4 regions of the Paenibacillus sp. 01T443 genome follow, and region 1 is predicted to be linked to each of the others. Evidence: riboswitches for the same ligand, from Rfam matches in the RefSeq annotation. Region 1 holds a riboswitch; each other region holds the start of a gene.
The links. A riboswitch is a leader RNA that binds a small molecule or an ion and turns the genes downstream of it on or off. The one in region 1 is predicted to bind cyclic di-AMP.

Region 1 (5,535 bases):
AAATGATCCTCATCCGGCACATCGACTGCCGGCTTGTCGCGCAAAGATAGCTTAATTACGGCAGAATCGACATTTGGCTGTGGAATAAACACCGTATGAGGTACCATACAGACCACCTTAGGCACGCAATAATATTGAACGGCAACGCTGAGACTGCCGTATTCCTTGCCGCCTGGCTTAGCAGCCATCCGCTCTGCCACTTCTTTCTGAATCATGACAACAATATGCTCAAGCGGCAGCTTCTCTTCCAACAGCTTCATCAATATCGGTGTAGTGACATAGTACGGTAAATTCGCCACGACGCTTACGCCAGATACATCAGCAAATTGCTCCGCAAACAGCTGTTTCAAATCCAGCTTGAGCACATCGCCATGAATGACTGTCGTATGTGCTTCATCAGCCAGTACATCCTTCAAAATCGGAATAAGCCGATTATCAATTTCCACAGCCGTCACCTTGCCAGCAGCTTGTGCAAGCCGCTGTGTAAGCGCACCGATGCCAGGGCCAATTTCAAGAGCTCCTTTTGTTTCATCAAGCTCGGCAGCCGCTACGATATTGTTCAAAATATTTTGGTCGATCAGAAAATTTTGGCCCAGGCTTTTCTTAAAGGAAAATCCATATTTCGCAATAATTTCTTTGGTCCGTTTTGGTGTAGCCACTTCAATCGAAGCCTGTTTTACCGCTGACCTGCTTGTAACTTCATTCTGCTCTTGACCACTCATCCGGCTAACCCTCCAGTTCCTCTTCCATTTTGCGGAATGCTTCTATAAATTCCGCTTTGGAAATTCGAAAGCTTGTACAGCGTTTATAAAATTGTTTGCCGTTCGCATACCCAATCCCGAGCAGTCTGCCTATAACCAAACGTCGATTAGACGCATCGGGATGCACAATTAGACCCGCTTCCATTAAATCCTCGAAGCTAACTTCTCCCGCTTCATCCGCCGTCTCTGTACGAAGCTCGGAGAGCGCCGTACGTATCGCTTCAGGACTCGCGTTTTCGATACCGATATCTCCTTTGTACAAGGCCTTCTCCTGCGGCAAAAATGCATGCTTGCATCCTGGTGCATGACGCGCGACTATTTTTCGAATCCGTTCTCCCGCATGATCGGGATCTGTAAATATGATAACGCCTCGACGCTCATTCGCCAGCGCGATTCTCTTCAGCACATCCTCACCGATTGCCGAACCATTTGTCTCAATGGTATCTGCTTCCACCGCCCGTTTGATGGCCACAGTGTCGTCTTTTCCTTCAACGACAATGATCTCTTTGATCATCAAGACATCCCCTTCTACATAAGCTGCATTAACCCCAAAAACATGCAAAAAGAAGAGGCAGTGCCTCTCCTTATGATGGCATATTTAATTGATAATGGCGATAAGATGATGGTAACGATACTTCTTAGCTTGCAGTAGGTTTGTTCGGTCCCAGGACATACACGGTGATGCCTTTTTTTCTTCCGAACTTATTGGCAACCTTCGTGCTATCAAAGTATACGTCAATTTTGTTTCCTTTAATCGCGCTACCTTTATCCTCAGCCCGGCGGAAACCGATTCCTTCAATATATACCCACCAGCCTATTGGAATAACCTTCGGATCAACGGCTATCGTACGTCCCTCTTGTACGCGCGCCCCTGATGCCGTAATTCCATATTGTGGATGGTTTGTATCCTTACCCGTTGAAGCCACACCTGCAGAATAAGCAGTCAGCATGACATTCTTAAGTACCTTCTTCGCCTTGAACGTTACTCCACTTTTCGTTAACGATGCAATGCTCGGGCTTTTGTTCGAGAGCACCGTTACCTTAGGCGCTTCCTTCTTCGTTCCGATCGCAACAACCTGATCAACTGCAGCCGTCTCAACAACCTTGCTGACCATCTTCTTCGAAATAAGAACGCCATCCTCGTATTGCTTCTCGATGCTCTCCACAATGACACCTTGCTTACCGGTTTGCACAAGCTTTTCCTTGCCCGCCGCAAGTGTCGGATCCGACTTTTTCACTATAGAGAATGGCATCGCGCGTTCGGTCTCTGACACCTTCGTGTCAACACGAACAACCGTTACCATCTGCTCAGCATCCAAAACCGTATTGAGTGGAGGTATTACTTTATCTTGACCACGAACTGGAATATGTAATTCCTCGATCGCTGCCTGCACTGTTCTCTCTGTCGTGTACACAGTAGAGGTCTTGCCATCAGCTTTCACAATTACCGGTATCGCATGAGTTACCTCGATACGATCTCCGTCCTTTATTGCCGCGTTAAGCGGTATGGACACCTCATCATGTGGTCCAATTGCGATAGCTTGTTCATCCAGTAGGCGTTGCAGGACCCATTGCTTCGTTTCAACAATGGTTTCTTGTCCGTTCACTACTACGGAGACGCTTTTGACAGCCGTTCCGTACAACAACACCAAAAACATGAAAGTCATAGCGATTGAGATAATAGCACTCAAAAGAATCAAACGCAAGTTTTCACGCTTCCATCGCAATGCGAAAGACATGCTGGATGATCGTTTCCCATGGGTGTCCTTAACCTGGAGTATTCCCACTTCATCGGTCCTCCTTCATAGCCCCGCCGCCAAGTGTTACGCATGATACAACTGACGCGACTATAGTATATTGGCGTGCAAGCACGCAATCCAGTACTACCTTATCGATCCTCCCACCCCCATCTTTAATCCCTATGTCGACATATTTCCGATTATTCGAAAATAAAAAGAAGCCGTCGACAGAGGATCTGTTTCGTGGCTTCCCGAGTAATTGATTACACTGGGATACAGAAAAATGGATGCACGAGGTTGATCACTCTCTATAACGCTTACGAGGTTAGCTGACGGATTCGGGCAAGAGAGTCGCCCTATTCGTTACACAATGCTCATGGCAAAGGCATCGAAATTCACCCCTGAAGAATTCAAAACACGGTACATTAACCCGCATCTGGTTCCCCCGCTCTCCAATTGGAGATTAAGCGCAAACTGGAAATCCAATACAAAATTTTATTGCTCTGAGATGAATCATACCCTCATACGAGGTCAATTGTAAAGATACGATAAAAGACGATTTAAGCGAAAATGGTGGATAAAGAGGGAAAAAATAAGCGATATTCAGTACAAAAATCACTTTTTACGCGATAAAGGTCTTTCATTCTCTTCATTTCTCTCATTTTCATACAATACCAAAACATTTTTTTCCGTTTTCGGTCGTAATTACGCCTATTTCTTCTACCGTTTTACCCAATAATTCGGCCGCGGTCTCTGCTACAAGCGATACAAAAGAGGACTCATTTCGCTTCCCTCTGAATGGATGAGGAGCCAAATATGGAGCATCAGTTTCAATCAAAATCCGATCGAGTGGAACCTGCTTCAGCACCTCTTTCGGCACCCTTGCATTTTGGAATGTAACCGGTCCTCCGAATGAAATATAGAAGTTCATATCCAAGCATTGCTTAGCCGTTTCCCAGCTGCCTGAGAAACAGTGCATAACACCTCCGACCTCAGCTGCATTTTCCTCTTGTAAAATGCGAATGACATCTTCATGTGCATCTCGATTATGGATGACAATCGGCTTTCCTACCTTGCGGGCAAGTCGAATTTGCTCCCGAAATACACGCTGCTGGACATCCTTTGGTGAAGTATCCCAGTGATAGTCAAGACCAATCTCACCAATAGCAACGACCTTTTCATGAGAGCATAGCCGTTCGATCCATTCCAAATCACCAGGAGCCATATCAATGCTGTCTACGGGATGCCAGCCTACCGCTGCATAAATAAAATCGTATTTCTCTGCAAGCGCCATAGTTGTTGGAATTGTTTCACGGTTAAAGCCGATATTGACGAGCATATGCACGCCTGCGTCCTTTGCGCGCTGAATGACTTCATCGCGATCCTCATCGAACTTATATGAGTCTAAATGGGTATGTGTATCAAAAAGTAATGTCATATTTATGTCAGGCTCCTTTAAGCGAGTTTGAATAGGTTTTTTAGTCTTTCTGGGATTAAGTGTATATTTTTTTTAAGCGGCTCCTCTGGGTAATACAAATGATATTCACCTTGATGAAGACCCGTAATTGAACGAACGATGTCGGATTTGGCAGATATTTCGCATATTTCATCCTGAACATCTAACAACAAAATCGGCGCTTTTTCTTTCTTTTCGCCTTCTTTTTTATCTGGACGGTATACGTCATACGGCAGGTCAAAGGGGAAGTCAATCTCCATATGATAATCTGGATTCATTCCTATAGAAGAGAAGCAATCACTAATTTCATTTAGAAGTGCTTCATCAGGATCTTCGATGGTTATGTACTTATATAATTGACGGTTCATAAACCTGCTGCAAAGATCGCTTAGCAAAGGATCCCGCTCCTCAGCCCATTGCGTGAAGGCCGTTTGAACCAAAGCCTCATCCAGCTTTAAATAGTCTTGGACCGTCATCGTGTTATGAATAAGCCCCTTAATCGGCTTCGGCATCCATTCAAATACGTACCCACCCACATAAAGCTCCTGCGCTCTACGAAATATTTGACGTAAAATAATCTCAGAGCTTCTTGTAACTGGATGGAAGTAAATCTGCCAATACATTTGGTAACGCGACATCAAATAATGCTCTACCGCGTGCATTCCACTTTCTTTGACAACAATTTTCCCTTTATAGGGACGTAATACGCGCAAAATTCGTTCTAGATCAAACGTACCGTAATTGACACCGGTAAAATAAGCATCTCTAAGTAAATAATCCATACGGTCCGCGTCCATTTGACTAGATATTAGACTTACGACAATTGGCTTTGGATATGTTTTTTGAATGACTGCCGCTACCTGCGCAGGAAACTGCTCCGATACTGCACGCAGCACTCGATTGATTTCTGTATCCTCCAGCACGATTTTACATGTCCACTCTTCATGGTCCGTGTCGAATACTTCTTCTAATGAATGGGAGAACGGACCATGACCGACATCATGAAGAAGCGCTGCACAGAGTGAGACTAATCTCTCCTCAGCAGGCCAATCCGGATACCCGTTACGTTCAAACTGAGAAATAATTTTACGTGTAATTTCATATACGCCAAGCGAATGAGAAAAACGGCTGTGCTCAGCACCATGGAATGTTAAATAGGAGGTTCCTAATTGACGTATCCGCCGCAGCCTTTGAAACTCTTTTGTGTTAATTAAATCCCAAATCGTTTGGTCTTGAACATAAATATAATTATGGACCGGATCCTTAAAAACTTTTTCTTCAGTCAGCTGTTGCTTCATCGTCTCTCAACTCCTTTGTTCATATTTTCGACACAAAAAGTGAATACGATGTCGAATAGTGTCGTAAATCAGTTTCCAAATTGTCGAAGCTGTTGTATTCTATTACAGAGTAATATGAGCCTAGTATCTAGTCAAATACTTATGGTAACGGCATTTATTGGCAATATTCTTAGTTGACTATTATGGTAATCGTTGGTATTATAGTATTCATAAAAGCAAAAACTATGTCGAACGATGGCGAAACGTATTTTGAGAGGGGCAATGATAGATTATGATGAAAT
Region 2 (5,535 bases), on a different contig from region 1:
TAAAAGCCGATTCGCTTTCAACGGTCTCGCGTACCTTCTTCCTAATGGAAACCTGTCGAAATACCGGTATGATCGAAGCCGGATCCGTCGAAGCGATAACAGAGGCTGCGAGAAGCGCGTACATCCATTCTATGCCGAAAATAAAATGGATAGCTGTGCCTACGACCGCAACGGTTATAAGAACGCCCGGAACACTCAGCAAGGCGACCGTCCATTTCACTTTGCTTAGCCCGGGTAGACTAATATTGCGCCCTCCGTCAAATAAAATAACGGTCGAGCCTACTATTAATATCAGCTGGTTAATTAAGGAGCTGCTTGATTCATTGATCCAGTGCAAGCCCTGTCCAAGCAGCACGCCTACTATAATAAAAGCAGCTACATCAGGGATGCGAAGATGGACAGCCGCTCGGCCTGCCAGCATACCGGCTGTTACGATGAGAATAAGCAATATAAGCAGATGATGAATGACTGGTGTTGCCGCGGTTTCCAACTGCATCTCACTTCCGTTCTTGAAGCTGAGGCTTCTTAGCGTATTACCGTTTCCTCAAAGTCTTCGATTTGCTCATTCGTTCCAATAATAACCATCACATCGCGTAAAGCAAGCACGTCCGTTGCCGTAGGCGCAATAATAATACCGCTTGGCTTATTAATGGCTACGATGCTGCAGCCAAATCTGGCGCGCGGATTTAAATCATGCAGCGATTTACCGTCCAAGCATTGGGGTACCGCAAGCTCCGCAATAGTATATTCCTTTGAAAGCTCAATATAATCGAGCAGGTTCGGAGAAACGAGCTGATGCGCAACCCTGATTCCCATATCTCTCTCCGGATAGACGACACGGTCAACGCCTATTTTCTCAAGCACGCGACCATGAAGCTCACTCATCGCCTTGGCGACAACTTGCTTTACGCCTAAGTCCTTAAGCAGAATCGTCGTCAAAATACTGGATTGAATGTCATCGCCAATTGCGACAACACCGCAGTCAAAGTTCCGCACGCCGAGCGAACGCAGCGTTTCCTCATCTGTGCAGTCGGCCGATACGGCATAGGTAAGCACGCCGCTCATTTCCTGAACGGCTTCCTCATCCTTGTCAATGCCGAGTACCTCATGACCGAGCTCAACGAGCTCCCGTCCCAGGCTTGAGCCAAAACGGCCTAATCCAATAATGACAAACTGCTTCTTCTTTATTCCCACTTGCGTATGTCTCCTATCCAATCGTAATTTTGCCTTCAGGATGCCGGTACAATTCTTTTTCTGTGCGCGGTCCTAACGCATAAGCAAGCGTCAATGGACCAAGCCGACCAGCAAACATCGTTAATGCAATGACTATTTTCCCAACATTGCTGAGCTCTGGCGTAACGCCCACGGACAAGCCTACCGTACCGAAGGCTGACGTCGCTTCGAACAACAGTTTAATAAACGCTTGATCCTCGGTCATCGACAAGATCATCGTAACGACAATGACCAGCCCTAGTGAAATCAAGGTAATGGTAAGCGCCTTGAAAATCCTGTCTTTGCCGAGCCGGTACCGAAAGAGCACGATATCATCACGTCCGCGAATCATCGCAACAACGGCACCAATCAAAGTCGTAAAGGTCGTTGTCTTAATCCCGCCGCCGGTTGACCCGGGTGACGCACCGATGAACATCAAAATGATCGTAAAAAATACGGTGGCCTGACGAAGAGCCGTATAATCCAGCGTATTAGCCCCTGCTGTCCTTGGCGTTACAGACTGGAAAAAAGAGGACCAAATTTTACCGCTCCAGTCCAAAGACCCAAGCGTCTTCGAATTGGAAAATTCAAAAACAAAAATAACGATTGCACCTACTGCTATTAATGTTCCCGTCATGGAAAGAACAACTTTACTATGCAGCGATAACCTTTGGTTTTTACGGAATTCCATTAGATCCGACATAACGACAAAGCCCAAGCCTCCCGTTATGATGAGCATCATAGCTGCTATATTGACGATCGGGTCCTCTACATAAAGCGTAAGGCTTCGGTAGTTTCCGAAAATATCAAACCCGGCGTTATTGAACAACGATACGGCGTGGAATGCACCGAAAAACAACGCTTTGCCTATAGGCATATCAAATGTAAACCTGGTGGAAAAAAGGATAAATCCGACAAATTCGATTGTTAATGAATAAACGATAACCCGCCTGATCAATCTTACGATTCCTTCCATGCTCGATTGATTCATAGCCTCCTGCAGCAATAACCGCTCGCGTAATGAAATTTTCTTGCGCAGCACGAGCGCGACAAGCGTTGCCATTGTCATAAAGCCGAGTCCGCCGAGCTGGAACAGGCACATTAATATAACCTGACCCGCCACCGAAAAATAAGTGCCTGTATCTACGACAACCAGCCCCGTTACGCAGGTGGCTGACGTTGCCGTAAACAATGCGTCTATAAAAGGCAGCCTCTCCCCGTTCGCCGATGCAAACGGCATGGATAATAACAGTGCACCCAGTAATATAATAAGAGCAAACCCGCTTACCAATATCCGTGGGGGCGACCATTTAAGAACATTCCAATCAACTTTCATTCTTCTAACCTTCTTCAGCGATATGTCATAACCAATCAATATCTATATTTAAGCATAAAAAAAAGCACTGAAACTCAAGTGCTCTATGCGATGAGTCCTGTTCCATGATGCCTACGAGGTTAGCTGACGGATTCGGGCCTGGACAGGCAGCCCTATTCGGCGGCGGAAGACAATGCTTCACCGCTAAAATTCACCCCATGCCGCCAATTATGAATCGATTCGCCTGAATCTCAATCATATCTTTTGACAGCTTTATGGTTCCCCCGATTTCCTTAGGAAATTCGGCTTGCTATGCGATTTGTATGACGTTAACGATTATAATCCCAAAGCAGTCTTGATATAAAGCTGACGTTTGGGACAAACAAGACGATTTTAGACCAAATAAGGGCAACCGGACGAAGCAGTAAGCATCAAGCTTGCCGGACATCGTTATTTCGCATTATTTTGAGAGTAAACGTGCTTTTTCATTGGATAATTCAGGGATTTATATGTTAAGGTATTGGAATAAGCTATTTATTAAAAGGACAGTTGAGGTGAACCCATGATTGATTCAATCAAGCCGAATGAATGGAAACGTTTTCTATGGGCTGCGATTGCCTGCTTCCTCATTTACGCTGCTGTTGAAGTAGGACCCATGATCGCATCCATCGTTTCCGGAGAAATAGACACAAAGGTTATTGAAAAGACTGCCGCCGAGGACCGCGCTTCTGCTTTCGCCGAGAAGCAAACGGGCCTTCAGGTGAAATCGGCGAAAGCCGTGCATCAAACCGATAAGCTGATGAACGGCTACTTATCCAAGCATAAGCTGATCGAAACGTATAGCGATAAATATGATCAGAGCTTTCCTACGGATACGTTTCAAGTCGATTTGAAATTTACGGACGGCGGAAACGGCTTCGTATATGTACATATGCAAAGTGAAAAGATCGTAGCCTGGAACTTTCATATTGACGGACAAGAGCTGGCAGACGCTGATAAAAACAAGGTGGTTAATGCTTTTCTAGCCACTCAGAGCCTTGGAGGCGCTGCATTTAAAGAAAGTAAAATAGAAGAAAACGGCGAGTGGCATGGCGAAGCGCCTGCCGGCTATGTCATCGAAGAAGCTGCGCTTAACATCGATATCTACGCGCAGAACATCCATGGAAAAAACATGGTCACCAAATATAAACCAGCATTCGTTGCACCTGCTGACTATATCAAATATGTGAAGAAGCAGGATAAATGGGCAGGCTTCCTTACCGGCTTCGGTTACATGTTCATGAGCTTCGTTCTTTTTGTTCTAGCCATTATTTACGCAGTGCTGTACCGAAAATTCACGTCTTTCAAATACGGCATTATTTTGACCGTCGTTTATTTTATCACCTATATCATTATGAACTTGAATGTACTCGACGGCATTCGAGCTTCGTTAGGCGAAAACGAGCTGGCCGGGCAAGCTGTCCTGTTTACTGCCATATTCACAGTTCTGTTAACCATTCCGATGGCCGGATCCATATATATCTCAATCGTAGCCGGCGACGGACTATGGAAAGCCCAGGGCCGTGCCTTATGGCCGCGATTCGGTCAGAAGGGGTATGGAGATTATGTATGGCGGAGCATGGGGCTTGCTTATTTATTCGCAATTATTTTGTTTGCCGTTCAATCGGTTATCTTCATTGCGCTTAGGCTGACGATCGGTACTTGGGATACGTCTGATGCTACCCAATCGCCTTACAATATGGGCATTCTATGGCTCATGCCCGTCCTTGCTTGGGCTGCCGCTATTTCCGAGGAAGCCGTCTTCCGCTTCTTCGGCATCGGGTTATTCCGCAGATGGTTCAAAAATACGTTTGCCGCAGCGCTGTTCCCTACTCTATTTTGGGCGCTTGGGCATGTGATGTATCCGTTCTACCCGTCCTCGACAAGATTGATCGAGCTGATGATTATCGGCCTTCTGTTCAGCTTTATTTTCGTCAGATACGGCTTCATTACGGCGATGTTCACCCATGCGATCTTTAACAGCGTAGCGGTTGGCATGTCCTTGCTTACGATCGGAACAGCGCCTAATATCATCTCGGCTATCTTTTTCTCGGTGCTGCCAGTCATTATTGCGTTTGTTCTCAAATATTTTAGCCGCAAAAAAGAAAAGAAGCCGTCATTTACGACGACTCCTCCCCTAGAGCAGCTATAATTTGCGAAGCTAATTTATCCCCTATAGACAGAGGCCGAAAGTCTTCGACTGAGGCCTCTTTTATTTTCTTGATGGAGCCAAAATGCTTAAGCAGAAGTTTCCGGCGCTTCTCGCCAATGCCAGGGATCGAATCGAGCTTCGACTCCACCATCGACTTGGCCCGCTGCTCCCGGTGGAACGTAATCGCAAAGCGATGCACTTCGTCCTGAATGCGCTGCAGCAAATAAAATTCTTGGCTGTCGCGCGGCAACGGAACAATCTCCGCCGGATCGCCGGTCATGAGCTGAGCCGTCTTATGCTTCGCATCCTTCACTAGCCCGCATACGGGAATGAAAAGTCCAAGCTCATTCTCAAGCACATCAAGCGCCGCCGAAATCTGTCCCTTCCCGCCATCGACAACGATCAGATCCGGAGGCGTAATTTCCTCCTTGAGCACACGCTCGTAACGGCGCCTTATAACCTCTCGCATCGTTTCGTAATCATCCGGGCCCTTCACGGTCTTGACCTTGTATTTGCGGTATTCCTTGCGGTCTGGCTTGCCGTCCGTGAAGACGACCATTGCTGAGACGGGGTTCGTACCTTGAATGTTCGAGTTATCAAAAGCTTCGATTCTGCGAACTTCTTCCAAACCGAGCCAACCGGCTAACGACTCCGACGCTTTGACGCTGCGCTCCTCGTCCCGCTCGATGAGACGGAACTTCTCGTCCAGCATGACCTTCGCGTTGTCGATCGCCATCGTCACGACCTCGCTCTTGCGTCCCCGCTGCGGCATCAGTACCTTAACCTTGAGCCAGCTGTGCAGGGAAGCAATAACATC
Region 3 (5,535 bases), on a different contig from region 1:
ATATCTTTAAGGTTAAATTATGAGGTAATAATCGAATGAGTGCTGAGGAAGTTGGTAGATTTCATACTGGAGCTAAATGGAATGAATTACTGCGAAGGTTGTAATACGGAAACCTTGATTTGAAGGGAATGCTTGATGACCATACGTTTGACCTGCTGCTTCTGCAGCTCCAGACTCAATATATAAAAAGGATCATCCTGCAGCAATGCCGCTAACGTATCCAAAGCCGCACGGGCTGCAAGGGGCTCATCTTCAAGCAAGTAATATGACGCCTGATATGCGTATGCTTCATGCTGCCTCAATACGGCCGCTTTCCTTAACAATTCTCGATTCGTAATCGTTATTTGCTTCACGGCTTATCTTCACCTTCCCGCTAACCTTTATCTCAACTATACACAAGTCATTTGCGTCCACCTAGTACCATGTTTCCATGGTACTTGACAGACGCAATGGCCTCTTATTTTCTGACAAATGAAATAAAAAAAAGATGACTCCGTTAATAATGGAGTCATCTTCTTACGTTGTCGCTGCATATTAAGCCAAAGGAACCCGCTTCGACAAGGCCTCAAATTTGACTAAATGCGGATTAATTTGAGTCTGAAGTTTTTTCAGAAACTCAAGCGTCGCTTTGTTTTGTTTTACCAAAGAAGGGTTTTCATTAAATTTTACGGAATAGTGCTTCATTACATTGCCCTTCTTGTACTGAATGGTCGTAAATTTCCCGTTTTTCCAAGCATCCTTCATATTCGCATTCGTGCCCATGATTTGAAGGTTCAGCTTAGCATCCTTATAGTTAAAGCTGTATACGGGATCTTTTTCATTATGGGCAACGGAATAACCTGCTGCAAAAACATCATTAGCGAATGTACCAAACTGAATTTTGTGGTATTCCACTTCGCCGTCAAAGTCCGTTACCCTCGTATACAGAGCGCCGTTCCCGACCTTTTGATCATTTTTCCAAGCGCCGTCATATGTAATCTTGATTTCTTTGTGATCACTAGTGGAATTAGCTACGTACTTCCCCATTCCATTCCGTTTGCCGTTTACCCAATCACCGGAATAAGACTTGGTTTGATACCATGTCATTGTTCCTTTTCCGTGAGGCAGTCCATTCTTCACTTCACCGTAATACAGAACATTCTTGGAAATTTCGAGATACTCTTTAGTGGTAGCTGCTTCAGCTTTCGATGCTCCCCCTGCGGCTGCTGTTAGAACAAATACTAAAGCAAAGCTGAACATCATCATGACCGTTTTTTTCATCGACCATCACTTCCCCTTATCTGGTTATATTAGTTCATTCTATTAGGATAATAAACGAGGTATGCGATTTCGAAACAGGTTTAAAAAACGAAAAAGGATTTCTTTTCCTTATGGTTTAGAAATATCAGTTAATATCCTCCACTGTCCTGGCATACAATGCATGATCCTCCCATATTCCGTTTATTTTCAAATATTTGCTCGCAAGTCCTTCATGACGAAAACCTCCTTTCTCCAATACCCGAATAGAGGGTTGGTTTCTTGGCATGACACCCGCTTGAATACGGTGAAGCCCTAGTTGATTAAAAGCATAATTTACGCATAGCGCGATGGCTTCTGTCATATAACCCTTGCCGTTCTCCCCGTGATCTAGAAAATAACCAAGGTTCGCATTTTGGAAAGGACCCCGGGCGACTCCTGATAGCTCGATACGTCCTATAAGCTTATCTGTATGCTGTAAAAAAACGCCAAACACATAATTTTGATCCTGTTCTGCCCCTCTGATCCCGGCTTCAATCATTTTCTTCTGTTCTTCTAACGTAAAATAAGGCTCAGGCCGAATCGGCTCAAAGGGATTGAAAAAATGGTAATTTCTCAAGCGAAGCGCAAGCAGCTCTTCTGCATGGCCCACTGCCATTGGCAGCAGGTAGATATTTTCACCTTGCATCATCCATTTCTCCTTTCGAAAAATTCATTGTTTTTCTGTTTCTCGAGGTCTTGAAACATTTCGAAAAAAATTTGAAAATTCTGACCGTTTTCTTGTATACATTTACAATACACACCACATAATAACCTCACATCCCAAGAAGGAGTGATTTTAATGAGCAGAAAAAGTTCGAATACATTGGTTGTACCACAAGCAAGAGGAGCGATTGAGCAATTGAAAACAGAGGCTGCGCAGCAGCTTGGCGTTTCGTTCTCGCAGGATGGTTACAATGGTAATCTTTCCACGCGCGATGCTGGTTCGATTGGCGGATACATTACGAAAAAGCTTGTTCAAATCGCGGAACAACAATTAGGTGGACGCAACTTCTAATCAGCCGCCGAAAAGCCCTCCTATTGCTGGAGGGCTTTTCTTCTGTGACTGGATCGATCCCGATCCCCAATGGATGCTGCCGAATCAAGCTATTCTATTCCTATTTCTGAAGGTGGTAAGGCACGGTCGCGATAACCACATCCTTTTGTGTAAATAGATAGGCACGGAGCATTAAGCTCGTTTGGTTGTGCAGAAAATAATGCCACCAATGCTTTGTAATAAACTGCGGAATGAGAATGGTAATATGATCCGTTTCAGCCGTTTTCCATTCTATTGTATCAATAAACCTCATCAGAGGTCTAATGATGCTCCGATAGCTCGACCGAAGAACAATGAGCCGGACTCCGGGGTTCCATTCTTCCCACTTCTTTTCCATTCGTTCAATGTCCTCGTCATCAAATCCAACGTAAACGGCAACGACATTATCCGTCAACGATTTGGCATAGCTAAGGGAATGATTAACGACACGCGTTATTCCCGCAATGGGAACCACAATCGTGCTCCCTTTTATAACCGGTTTATCTACTGACATATTAATCCGCAGTTCGTCTGACATGTTGCAGTAATGACGGTGAATTCCATAAAACAATAAGATAACGAGCGGCAGAAAGATAAACACCATCCAAACGTGGCTAAACTTTGTAAAAATAAAAATTAAGGTAATTGCCAGCGTTGTAAGCATGCCGATTGTATTAATTATGAAACGTGAAAGCCATCCGGCCGGCTTCAGCTTCACCCAACGTACCATCATGCCCAGCTGGGAAAGCGTAAATGGTATAAATACACCCACTGCATATAGCGGAATTAAGCTTTCGGTGTTGCCGTGAAAAGCGATAACCAATAATGCAGATAAGACGCCCAAAATAATAATGCCGTTCGAAAAGCCCAAACGGTCGCCACGCGCCATGAACATATTCGGCATATATTTATCTTTTGCCAGCATGAAGGCAAGCAGCGGGAATGCTGCGTAAGCTGTATTTGCCGCCAGAAATAAAATGAGCGCCGTAACGCCCTGAATCACATAATAAATGACGCCTCTGCCAAAGGTAGCATTCGCGATTTGCGATACGACGGTTTCTTTCTCATTCGGAATTATGCCATACCAATAGGCAAGCAGGCTTATGCCGATAAACATTGCGCCTAGAATCGTCCCCATCATAATAAGCGTAGTTGCCGCATTGCGCTCGGCCGGCTGTTTAAAGTTTGGAATCGCATTGGACATCGCCTCCACGCCCGTGAGCGCTGAGCAGCCCGAACTGAAAGCCTTTAGCAGAAGGAATAAACTGATGTTCGAGACTGCAGCACCCATTTCAGGAGCAGCTGCCGGAACGCCGCCTGCCAAATATTTTATAACGCCGGAAATAATCAATACGAAAATGGCGATTACGAACAAGTAGACCGGCATGGCCAGCACCGAAGCCGATTCCGTGATACCCCGCAAATTAATAATAGTCAGAAGAAAGATCATAACTAAAGCAATGAGGACCCGGTGATCATGAAGCGAAGGAAACGCTGACGTAATGGCATCCGTCCCCGCCGACGTACTGACCGCAACAGTCAGAATATAATCGACTAGCAGCGATCCTCCTGCTAACAGACCGGTAGAAACGCCGAGATTATCCTTCGCGACAATATAAGCGCCGCCGCCGGAAGGATAAGAGAAAATCGTTTGGCGATACGATAAAATAAGCACCAATAAAAGACCTAGCACAGCGATGGAGATTGGAATGGAATACCAAACCGCTGTAAATCCGACAACCATCAGCACAATTAAAATTTGCTCCGTGCCGTATGCGACCGAGGATAAAGCATCTGACGAAAGCACCGCAAGCGCCTTAAGCTTGCTCAGCTTTTCACCTTCAATTTCCGAGCTTTTCATCGGACGTCCGATAATCAATCGTTTAAATCTGCTGACCATAATTGCTCCCCATTTCCTATCCTTGTACTCTAATAAAATGTCAAATACCGTTTAGAACACAAAAAAAGCCGCAGGAAAGTAAGGACTTTCCCACGGCTTACCAAATAAACTTGGTTCGTTCGTGATAAATTCCTCTTCTGGACGCTTACGAGGTTAGCTGTCGGATTCGGACGCAAAAGTCGCCCTACGCTTGGCAAAGCCAAGTGATTCACCCCTGAGACAAGATCGAATGATCGGTCTCCATGGTTCCCCCGCTTCTTTTTCAGAACTCAGCGATCAAGGATAATATCAGAAAATGTTACGGCATTGGATTACGTTCTGAATCTTACTCCTTTCCATTGCCATTGTAAACGATCATAAATGTCTAAAATGATTTGATTTGGAATCATGCGGAATCATTTAACCGCTTACAACCTATGCATTCTTTTCTTATCGCTCACATGCTTGAAATCCCTTTGATTTTCATAAAAACATCTGATTAATAGAATAGCAATCCGTAAGAAATCGATGCCCGCTTTATATGATACGATTGGAGTATGTTTAAACCCACTAAGAAAGGATGTTTTAGAATGGCAAAATACACAACCTACATCATTTCCGAGGACGCAAGAGCGCAATCCGAATTTTACATGCAGGCACTTGGAGGAGAAATCAATTCCATTCTGACGCATGGCCAGCTTCCCGACGCACGCGAGGAGCTCAAAGACAAAATCATTCACCTCTGTTTCAATGCCGCAGGCGTCAATTTCTTTATGTCAGACTCTGTGTTTGAGCCTGTGCAGAGCGGAAACGCCGTTCATTTAAACCTTGAATTCGCTTCAGAAGCTGAAGCACGGCAAGCCTTCAATCAATTAGCAATCGGCGGCCAAATCCATCAGCCTTTAGAGCCTGCTTTCTGGGGCTCCTTATTCGGACAAATCGAAGACAAATTCGGTATACGCTGGATGATCACCACTGAATCAAACGCAAGTCAAGCCTAACCGATTTCGATATCGGAGAATACGTTTGACATGAAGAGGAGACGTCCCCTGTGCAGAGGGCCGTCTCCTCTTTTCTTCGTTATTTTATCCTATTTGTAAAACAAGGAATTATTCATACGATTGTCGAATAGTGTCGGATGAAATCATTCTCTTTTGTCTCTATTTTTTCGTCATACCATCAAATCATATGAGGAGGAGGATGCTTGGTGTCATTCTTGTTCAAGGCAGCCGAATACCCGATAAGCCCCGGCTGCTATCTGATGAAAAATAAAGAAGGCAGCATCCTCTACGTCGGAAAATCCAAAAACCTGCGAAGCCGGCTGCGTTCCTATTTCACGAAAAAC
Region 4 (5,535 bases), on a different contig from region 1:
GTGTTCGATACCTGCTCTAGATCGGACGGAATTTCCCCGCCTTGTGCGGCTACCCATTTCTTAACCGCATCGACCGCTCCCTTACGTACGTGTCGGCCATCCTTCAGGTCGATGCCGCTCATCCGCGTCTCCGCCTTGAACTCTACGAACTCACCGCCGTCCGCTAACGTTGCATCAAAGCTCTTGCCTTGCTTCTTCATCCACTCGAGCACAGACCGGCCTTCGGGCGTCTCGTCCTTTATCGAGCTGATAGCTGCCCATTCCGACAGCTGATTGATGTTGTTTCCTCCAACCGGAACGAGCTCGCTTGCCATCCGGTTACCGAAGGTGATTGTACCCGTTTTATCCAAAATCATCGTATTAATGTCACCGGCCGCCTCAACCGCTTTACCCGACATTGCAAGCACATTGAACTTCGTAACCCGGTCCATGCCCGCAATGCCTATTGCCGATAACAAACCGCCGATTGTCGTTGGAATAAGGCAAACGAGCAATGCGATCAACACCGGAATCTCTAGTTCAATATCGAGATAATTAGCAATTGGAGCCAATGTCACGACTACGATTAAGAAAATAATCGTCAAACTGGTCAGGAGCGTATTAAGCGCAATTTCATTCGGCGTTTTTTGCCGCTTCGCGCCTTCTACTAATGCGATCATCCGGTCAATAAACGATTGTCCGGGCTCGCTCGTCATCCTCACTGTAATCCGGTCGCTCACGACTCTCGTTCCGCCTGTTACGGAGCTGAAATCGCCGCCGGCTTCCTTAATAACCGGGGCTGACTCGCCTGTAATGGCCGACTCATCCACGGAGGCCAAACCTTCGATTACCTCTCCGTCACCTGGAATCATTTCGCCTTGGGACACGACAACGATATCGCCCTTGCGAAGCTCCGTTGATGAAATAACGGTAATCGAGCTGCCTATAAGCTTATTAGCCGACATTTCCTGCTTCGACTTCTTAAGTGAATCAGCCTGCGCTTTGCCACGGCCTTCCGCTATCGCTTCCGCGAAGTTCGCGAACAATACCGTAAACAATAGGATAAAAAATACTGTTATATTAAAGCCAATGCGGTCTTGCGAGTCAAAATAATTCGGGAATAACGCCATCAGCAGCACGATGACCGTGCCGACCTCGACGACGAACATGACGGGATTTTTCATCATGGTAACCGGGTTTAATTTAACAAAGCTGTCCATTATCGCGCGCTTCAACGCAGCGGATGACAACGTTTTATTTTTCTCGTTTCTACTCATCATCGTTCACCTCATCCGTTAACGGAGTGTCAAATATTCTGCAACCGGTCCAAGAACGATAACCGGTAAGAAAGTTAAAGCGCCAATCAAAAGAACCGTACCAATTAGTAAGCCCGTATACAGCGCATTATCCGTACGGAACGTGCCAAGCGTCTCTGGCACCGGCTGTTTGCGTACAAGCGAACCCGCAACGGCCAGCATTGCGATCATGGAAATATATCTGCCGAACAGCATGACGAGCCCGGTGCTAATATTCCAGAATGGCGTATTATCGCCCAATCCTTCAAAGCCGGAACCATTGTTCGCTGCCGATGACGTATATTCGTAGAGCACCTGACTGATGCCGTGGAACCCTGGATTTGTTATCGCGACGGTTCCGAGATCGCTCATGAAGGCGATCGCAGTCGGCACTAATATAATGAAAGGATGAGCCAATATGGCTATCGCAATCAGCTTCATTTCACGCGGTTCGATTTTGCGCCCAAGAAACTCCGGCGTCCTGCCGACCATTAGCCCGCATATAAATACAGCCAATATCGCATACATAAGCATATTGATAAGCCCGACGCCTTTGCCGCCGAAAACAACATTGAGCATCATTTCCGCGAGCGGTACTAAACCGCCAAGCGGAGTAAGCGTATCATGCATATTGTTTACGGTGCCGGTCGTTGCGGCCGCAGTCACCGTCGTGAACAGCGCGGATTGCGCGATACCGAAGCGAACCTCCTTGCCTTCCATGCTGCCTTGCGAAGCGTCGATGCCAAGAGCGTTCATCGCCGGGCTTCCGACTTTCTCCGATGTATAGGCAACGCTCAGGAAGACGAGGAACAAGCACATCATCGCTGAGAAAATAACCCAGCCTTGCTTTTTATTCTTAGCGAATAGCCCGAACGTGTAAGGTAATGCAGCAGGCAGTGCCCACATGCATAAAATTTCAATTACGTTAGTGAGTGGATTCGGATTCTCAAACGGATGGGCCGAGTTGACGCCAAAAAATCCGCCGCCGTTCGTTCCCAAATGCTTGATCGATTCCAGTGAAGCTACAGGCCCGATCGCAATTTGCTGCATTGCGCCTTCCAGCGTCTTGACCGTTAACGTCGGATCGAGCGTTTGCGGCACCTGAAGCACTACAAGCACAAGTGTAATAATGAAGGAAATAGGAAGAAATATTCTCGTATGCGCCTTAACGAAATCCTCAAAGAAATTACCGATCGTTTTGCCTTTGCTCGTTATTCCGCGAACAAATGCGATAGCTGCCGAGAAGCCCGTCGCCGCGGAGGTGAACATCATCATCATGATGACGGCCATTTGCGAGAAATAAGATAAGGCACTTTCCCCGCTATAATGCTGCAGGTTTGTATTCGTCATAAAGCTGATAACGGTATTGAAGGCAAGCGTTGGCTCCATACTGCCCATCGCGTTCGGATTGAACGGCAGCGCGTTTTGCAACCGCAGAATCAGATAGCTGAACGCTACCAAAACGATATTTGTCGCAATAAAGCTTAGCGCGTATACCTTCCAGCTCATTCCCTCACGGTGTTTTAAGCCGATAAGCTTGTAAATGAACCGTTCCGTGCCTCCGTAAACTTTGTCCAAACGATTCTGTTCATTCGAAAATACATGGTAGACGTACGTACCTAGCGGCTTGACAAGCAGGACGAGAACTGCAATGACTACCAGCATCTGTAAAATATCCATCGTAACTCCTCCTGGGCTAAAATTTTTCCGGATTAATTAAGGCATAGATCAAATAGACGAAGACGAACAACCCCAGAATGGTCACAATAATCATCCGTTATCGCCTCCCGATTGCTCAATGACATTGCCGCACCAAGTCAAAAAACCGTAAAACAAACCAAAGCATGCTATTAAGACAATAACCATATACACATCTACCATAGGAATTCCTCCTGCATCATTTCCTGCATTTGTTTAATAAAAAACCTACCTCGCCGTTTTTTGAATAAACGATATGATCTGCTCCAAGACCTTTGTAAATGGCCCGCGGATTCCATGACTGCGTAATCACGTAAATGGACTTTGACGTCCATGCCCTACAGCACTGCACAAAACGACAGCTTAGCGTGAAACTGCTCTCAAATATGAAAACCTCACGGATATAAAAATCCGGTACATCCCAGCTTTTCCTATCATTAGTATCCACATAGAGCACATTAGCTATTCCCTGTCTCCGAAGCAGCTTCTCCTCTTGCTTGCTGTTGGTCAGCACCATGAAAGGAAGCTCGTGAAATTCCAAAATTTTTATGAACGATTTGCCAGACTCGCTTAGCCCGGCGACAATAATATGCTCATTTTCCAAAGCGGTTCTCCTCCAAATGTTGAAAAAAAGGCAACAAAAAAGAAGCCTTAGGAAAAGAGGAACTTTCCCCGCAGCTTCTTGACCCGCAGCCGAGCATAAACGGCTTATACCGCCATTTGACGGCGAAGCTCGTTTTGCATAATAAAGCCGCAGGTAGCGCGATGGTTGTTGCCTCTCTCGAGTACGCTTGCGAGGTTAGCTGTCGGATTCGGGCGTGAGAGTCGCCCTACGCTTGGCAAAGTCCAAGTGATTCACCCCATGAGACGATTCGTATTTGCACACGAACGCTCGTTGGTTCCCCCGCTCCTGCTGCTGCAGGACTCAGCGTTTTAGATCCTTTCTTACCAGCTGCTCCTGTTTTGGACAGCAAAAAACCGCAGAGGCATATGACTCTGCGGTCGAAATTAATCGATCACAAGTTTCATCATTCCTCTCTCGATCCACGCTTACGAGGTTAGCTGACGGATTCGGGCGGTGAGAGTCGCCCTACTTTGCCTGGCATCCATGGTGCCAGGTCAAAGATTCACCCCTGCAATGCTGCCATCCGACTCTCACATCGAACATGCGCACTGCCTAACATTTGGTTCCCCCGCTTTCCGCTTTCACGGAAACTCAGCGATCAGTCAATCGAAACTTATTGTAAATCCTGTATCGAATCTTACTCCTCGCTAAACCTGCTGTAAAGAGGCCTCGCAGGTCAAATCAAGTCATTATAGACAAAAAAGAGATAGTGTCAACGCTTTCATTGATCACTATCTCGGTATACCTCACTATTTCTACGTTTATCTCTCGTTTTTATAATTAATGACAGTAGCCTATATACTGAAATACTAAGCAAATAAACAGATTTCTTCAAATATGAGAATGAGTGAGCATCAGCGAGATTTTTGAAGAATAAACCTCTTTTAGCGCATGAAATGATCGTATTACTTTATAAATGACAATATGGCGCCAAATCCCCAAAAACCTATGTTTTACAAAAGATGGCTGCGGGTTTACTATAGACGGCAAGCCGACTACGGCAAACAATTATCGCTGAATTTTTCAATGAAAAAACGGGGGAACCAATCGCGAGCGGCAACATTGTACGTTTGCATGGGGTGAGTCCGGAGCTTAAGCCTCCGGTAGGGCAGCTCTCTAGTCCGAATCCGTCAGCTAACTTCGTAAGCGAACTGAGGAGAGATTTTATTTATGTTGACACAAACTGCAGTCCCTTTACCTTGTTTGGATGAACAGCTTTCTTCTATACGTATTAAAAGAATCGAGGTTTTTGTCATCCCCGCTTTCGAAGCTGACTCCTCTGGTTTTCTAGTTCGTCTTCGTATTACAAGCAATTTGGGTCACGGTTGGAGTGAATTATTTATTAGCAGATCCGAAAAACCTCTCGACTGGATCAACTGGAGCAGCCTGCTTCTTCGTTTTATCGGTATTAATCACCAAACCTATTTTACAGATCGTTATCAGGATAGAGCCTCAAAGGATGAGCGCATTTATCGTTTGTTTTTCAATGCTGCGGAGCAAGTAGGCGCACAGCCAACCTCTCTTAATTACCAAGAGTACCAAGCTGAAGAATCTGCTCTTCTAGAACGAGCTGTCTCTTACGTATCTTTATTCTAATAACACCTAGCGGATTCGATAACTTTTGCGGAGATGGAGGTATATTGGGAGATATTGAAAATAGCATTTTACAAATAGATAAAAGCATTTCTACCCACTCATAATACGAGGAGGTTTTACCATGAATGTCATAAATATCAGCGACTTGACCAAAACGTACGGGAAAGCAAGGGGAATCACGAAAGTCAGCTTTCATGTTGAAGAAGGCGAAATTTTCGGGTTCATCGGACCGAACGGAGCTGGAAAATCTACGACGATCAGAACTTTGTTGTCTCTGATTTACCCGACTAGCGGCAAAGCCGAGATCTTCGGCAAGGATTGCATCAAGTTTGCCCCCGAAAT

Region 2: another riboswitch for cyclic di-AMP. It lies ahead of AC1DLI_RS05995 (TrkH family potassium uptake protein); the one in region 1 lies ahead of AC1DLI_RS27960 (ubiquitin-like domain-containing protein).
Region 3: another riboswitch for cyclic di-AMP. It lies ahead of AC1DLI_RS16775 (APC family permease); the one in region 1 lies ahead of AC1DLI_RS27960 (ubiquitin-like domain-containing protein).
Region 4: another riboswitch for cyclic di-AMP. It lies ahead of AC1DLI_RS03470 (hypothetical protein); the one in region 1 lies ahead of AC1DLI_RS27960 (ubiquitin-like domain-containing protein).

Annotation. Positions count from the first base shown of each region.
Region 1 is NZ_JBFTPE010000022.1:8,891-14,425, reverse strand. It holds gene rsmA (16S rRNA (adenine(1518)-N(6)/adenine(1519)-N(6))-dimethyltransferase RsmA) at 1-722, opposite strand, end outside; gene rnmV (ribonuclease M5) at 727-1,275, opposite strand; gene AC1DLI_RS27960 (ubiquitin-like domain-containing protein) at 1,400-2,548, opposite strand; cyclic di-AMP (ydaO/yuaA leader) riboswitch at 2,800-2,980, opposite strand; gene AC1DLI_RS27955 (TatD family hydrolase) at 3,165-3,938, opposite strand; gene AC1DLI_RS27950 (HD domain-containing protein) at 3,956-5,254, opposite strand; gene AC1DLI_RS27945 (AbrB/MazE/SpoVT family DNA-binding domain-containing protein) at 5,526-5,535, shown strand, end outside.
Region 2 is NZ_JBFTPE010000003.1:341,179-346,713, reverse strand. It holds gene AC1DLI_RS06005 (cation:proton antiporter) at 1-496, opposite strand, end outside; gene AC1DLI_RS06000 (potassium channel family protein) at 526-1,188, opposite strand; gene AC1DLI_RS05995 (TrkH family potassium uptake protein) at 1,208-2,548, opposite strand; cyclic di-AMP (ydaO/yuaA leader) riboswitch at 2,642-2,845, opposite strand; gene AC1DLI_RS05990 (CPBP family intramembrane glutamic endopeptidase) at 3,090-4,718, shown strand; gene uvrC (excinuclease ABC subunit UvrC) at 4,687-5,535, opposite strand, start outside.
Region 3 is NZ_JBFTPE010000008.1:640,245-645,779, forward strand. It holds gene AC1DLI_RS16755 (hypothetical protein) at 87-353, opposite strand; gene AC1DLI_RS16760 (MORN repeat-containing protein) at 535-1,260, opposite strand; gene AC1DLI_RS16765 (GNAT family N-acetyltransferase) at 1,385-1,927, opposite strand; gene AC1DLI_RS16770 (alpha/beta-type small acid-soluble spore protein) at 2,078-2,293, shown strand; gene AC1DLI_RS16775 (APC family permease) at 2,394-4,211, opposite strand; cyclic di-AMP (ydaO/yuaA leader) riboswitch at 4,339-4,496, opposite strand; gene AC1DLI_RS16780 (VOC family protein) at 4,781-5,191, shown strand; gene AC1DLI_RS16785 (GIY-YIG nuclease family protein) at 5,398-5,535, shown strand, end outside.
Region 4 is NZ_JBFTPE010000002.1:192,473-198,007, forward strand. It holds gene kdpB (potassium-transporting ATPase subunit KdpB) at 1-1,256, opposite strand, end outside; gene kdpA (potassium-transporting ATPase subunit KdpA) at 1,275-2,954, opposite strand; gene kdpF (K(+)-transporting ATPase subunit F) at 2,971-3,048, opposite strand; gene AC1DLI_RS03470 (hypothetical protein) at 3,172-3,576, opposite strand; cyclic di-AMP (ydaO/yuaA leader) riboswitch at 3,746-3,913, opposite strand; cyclic di-AMP (ydaO/yuaA leader) riboswitch at 4,004-4,204, opposite strand; cyclic di-AMP (ydaO/yuaA leader) riboswitch at 4,600-4,761, shown strand; gene AC1DLI_RS03475 (hypothetical protein) at 4,768-5,193, shown strand; gene AC1DLI_RS03480 (ABC transporter ATP-binding protein) at 5,315-5,535, shown strand, end outside.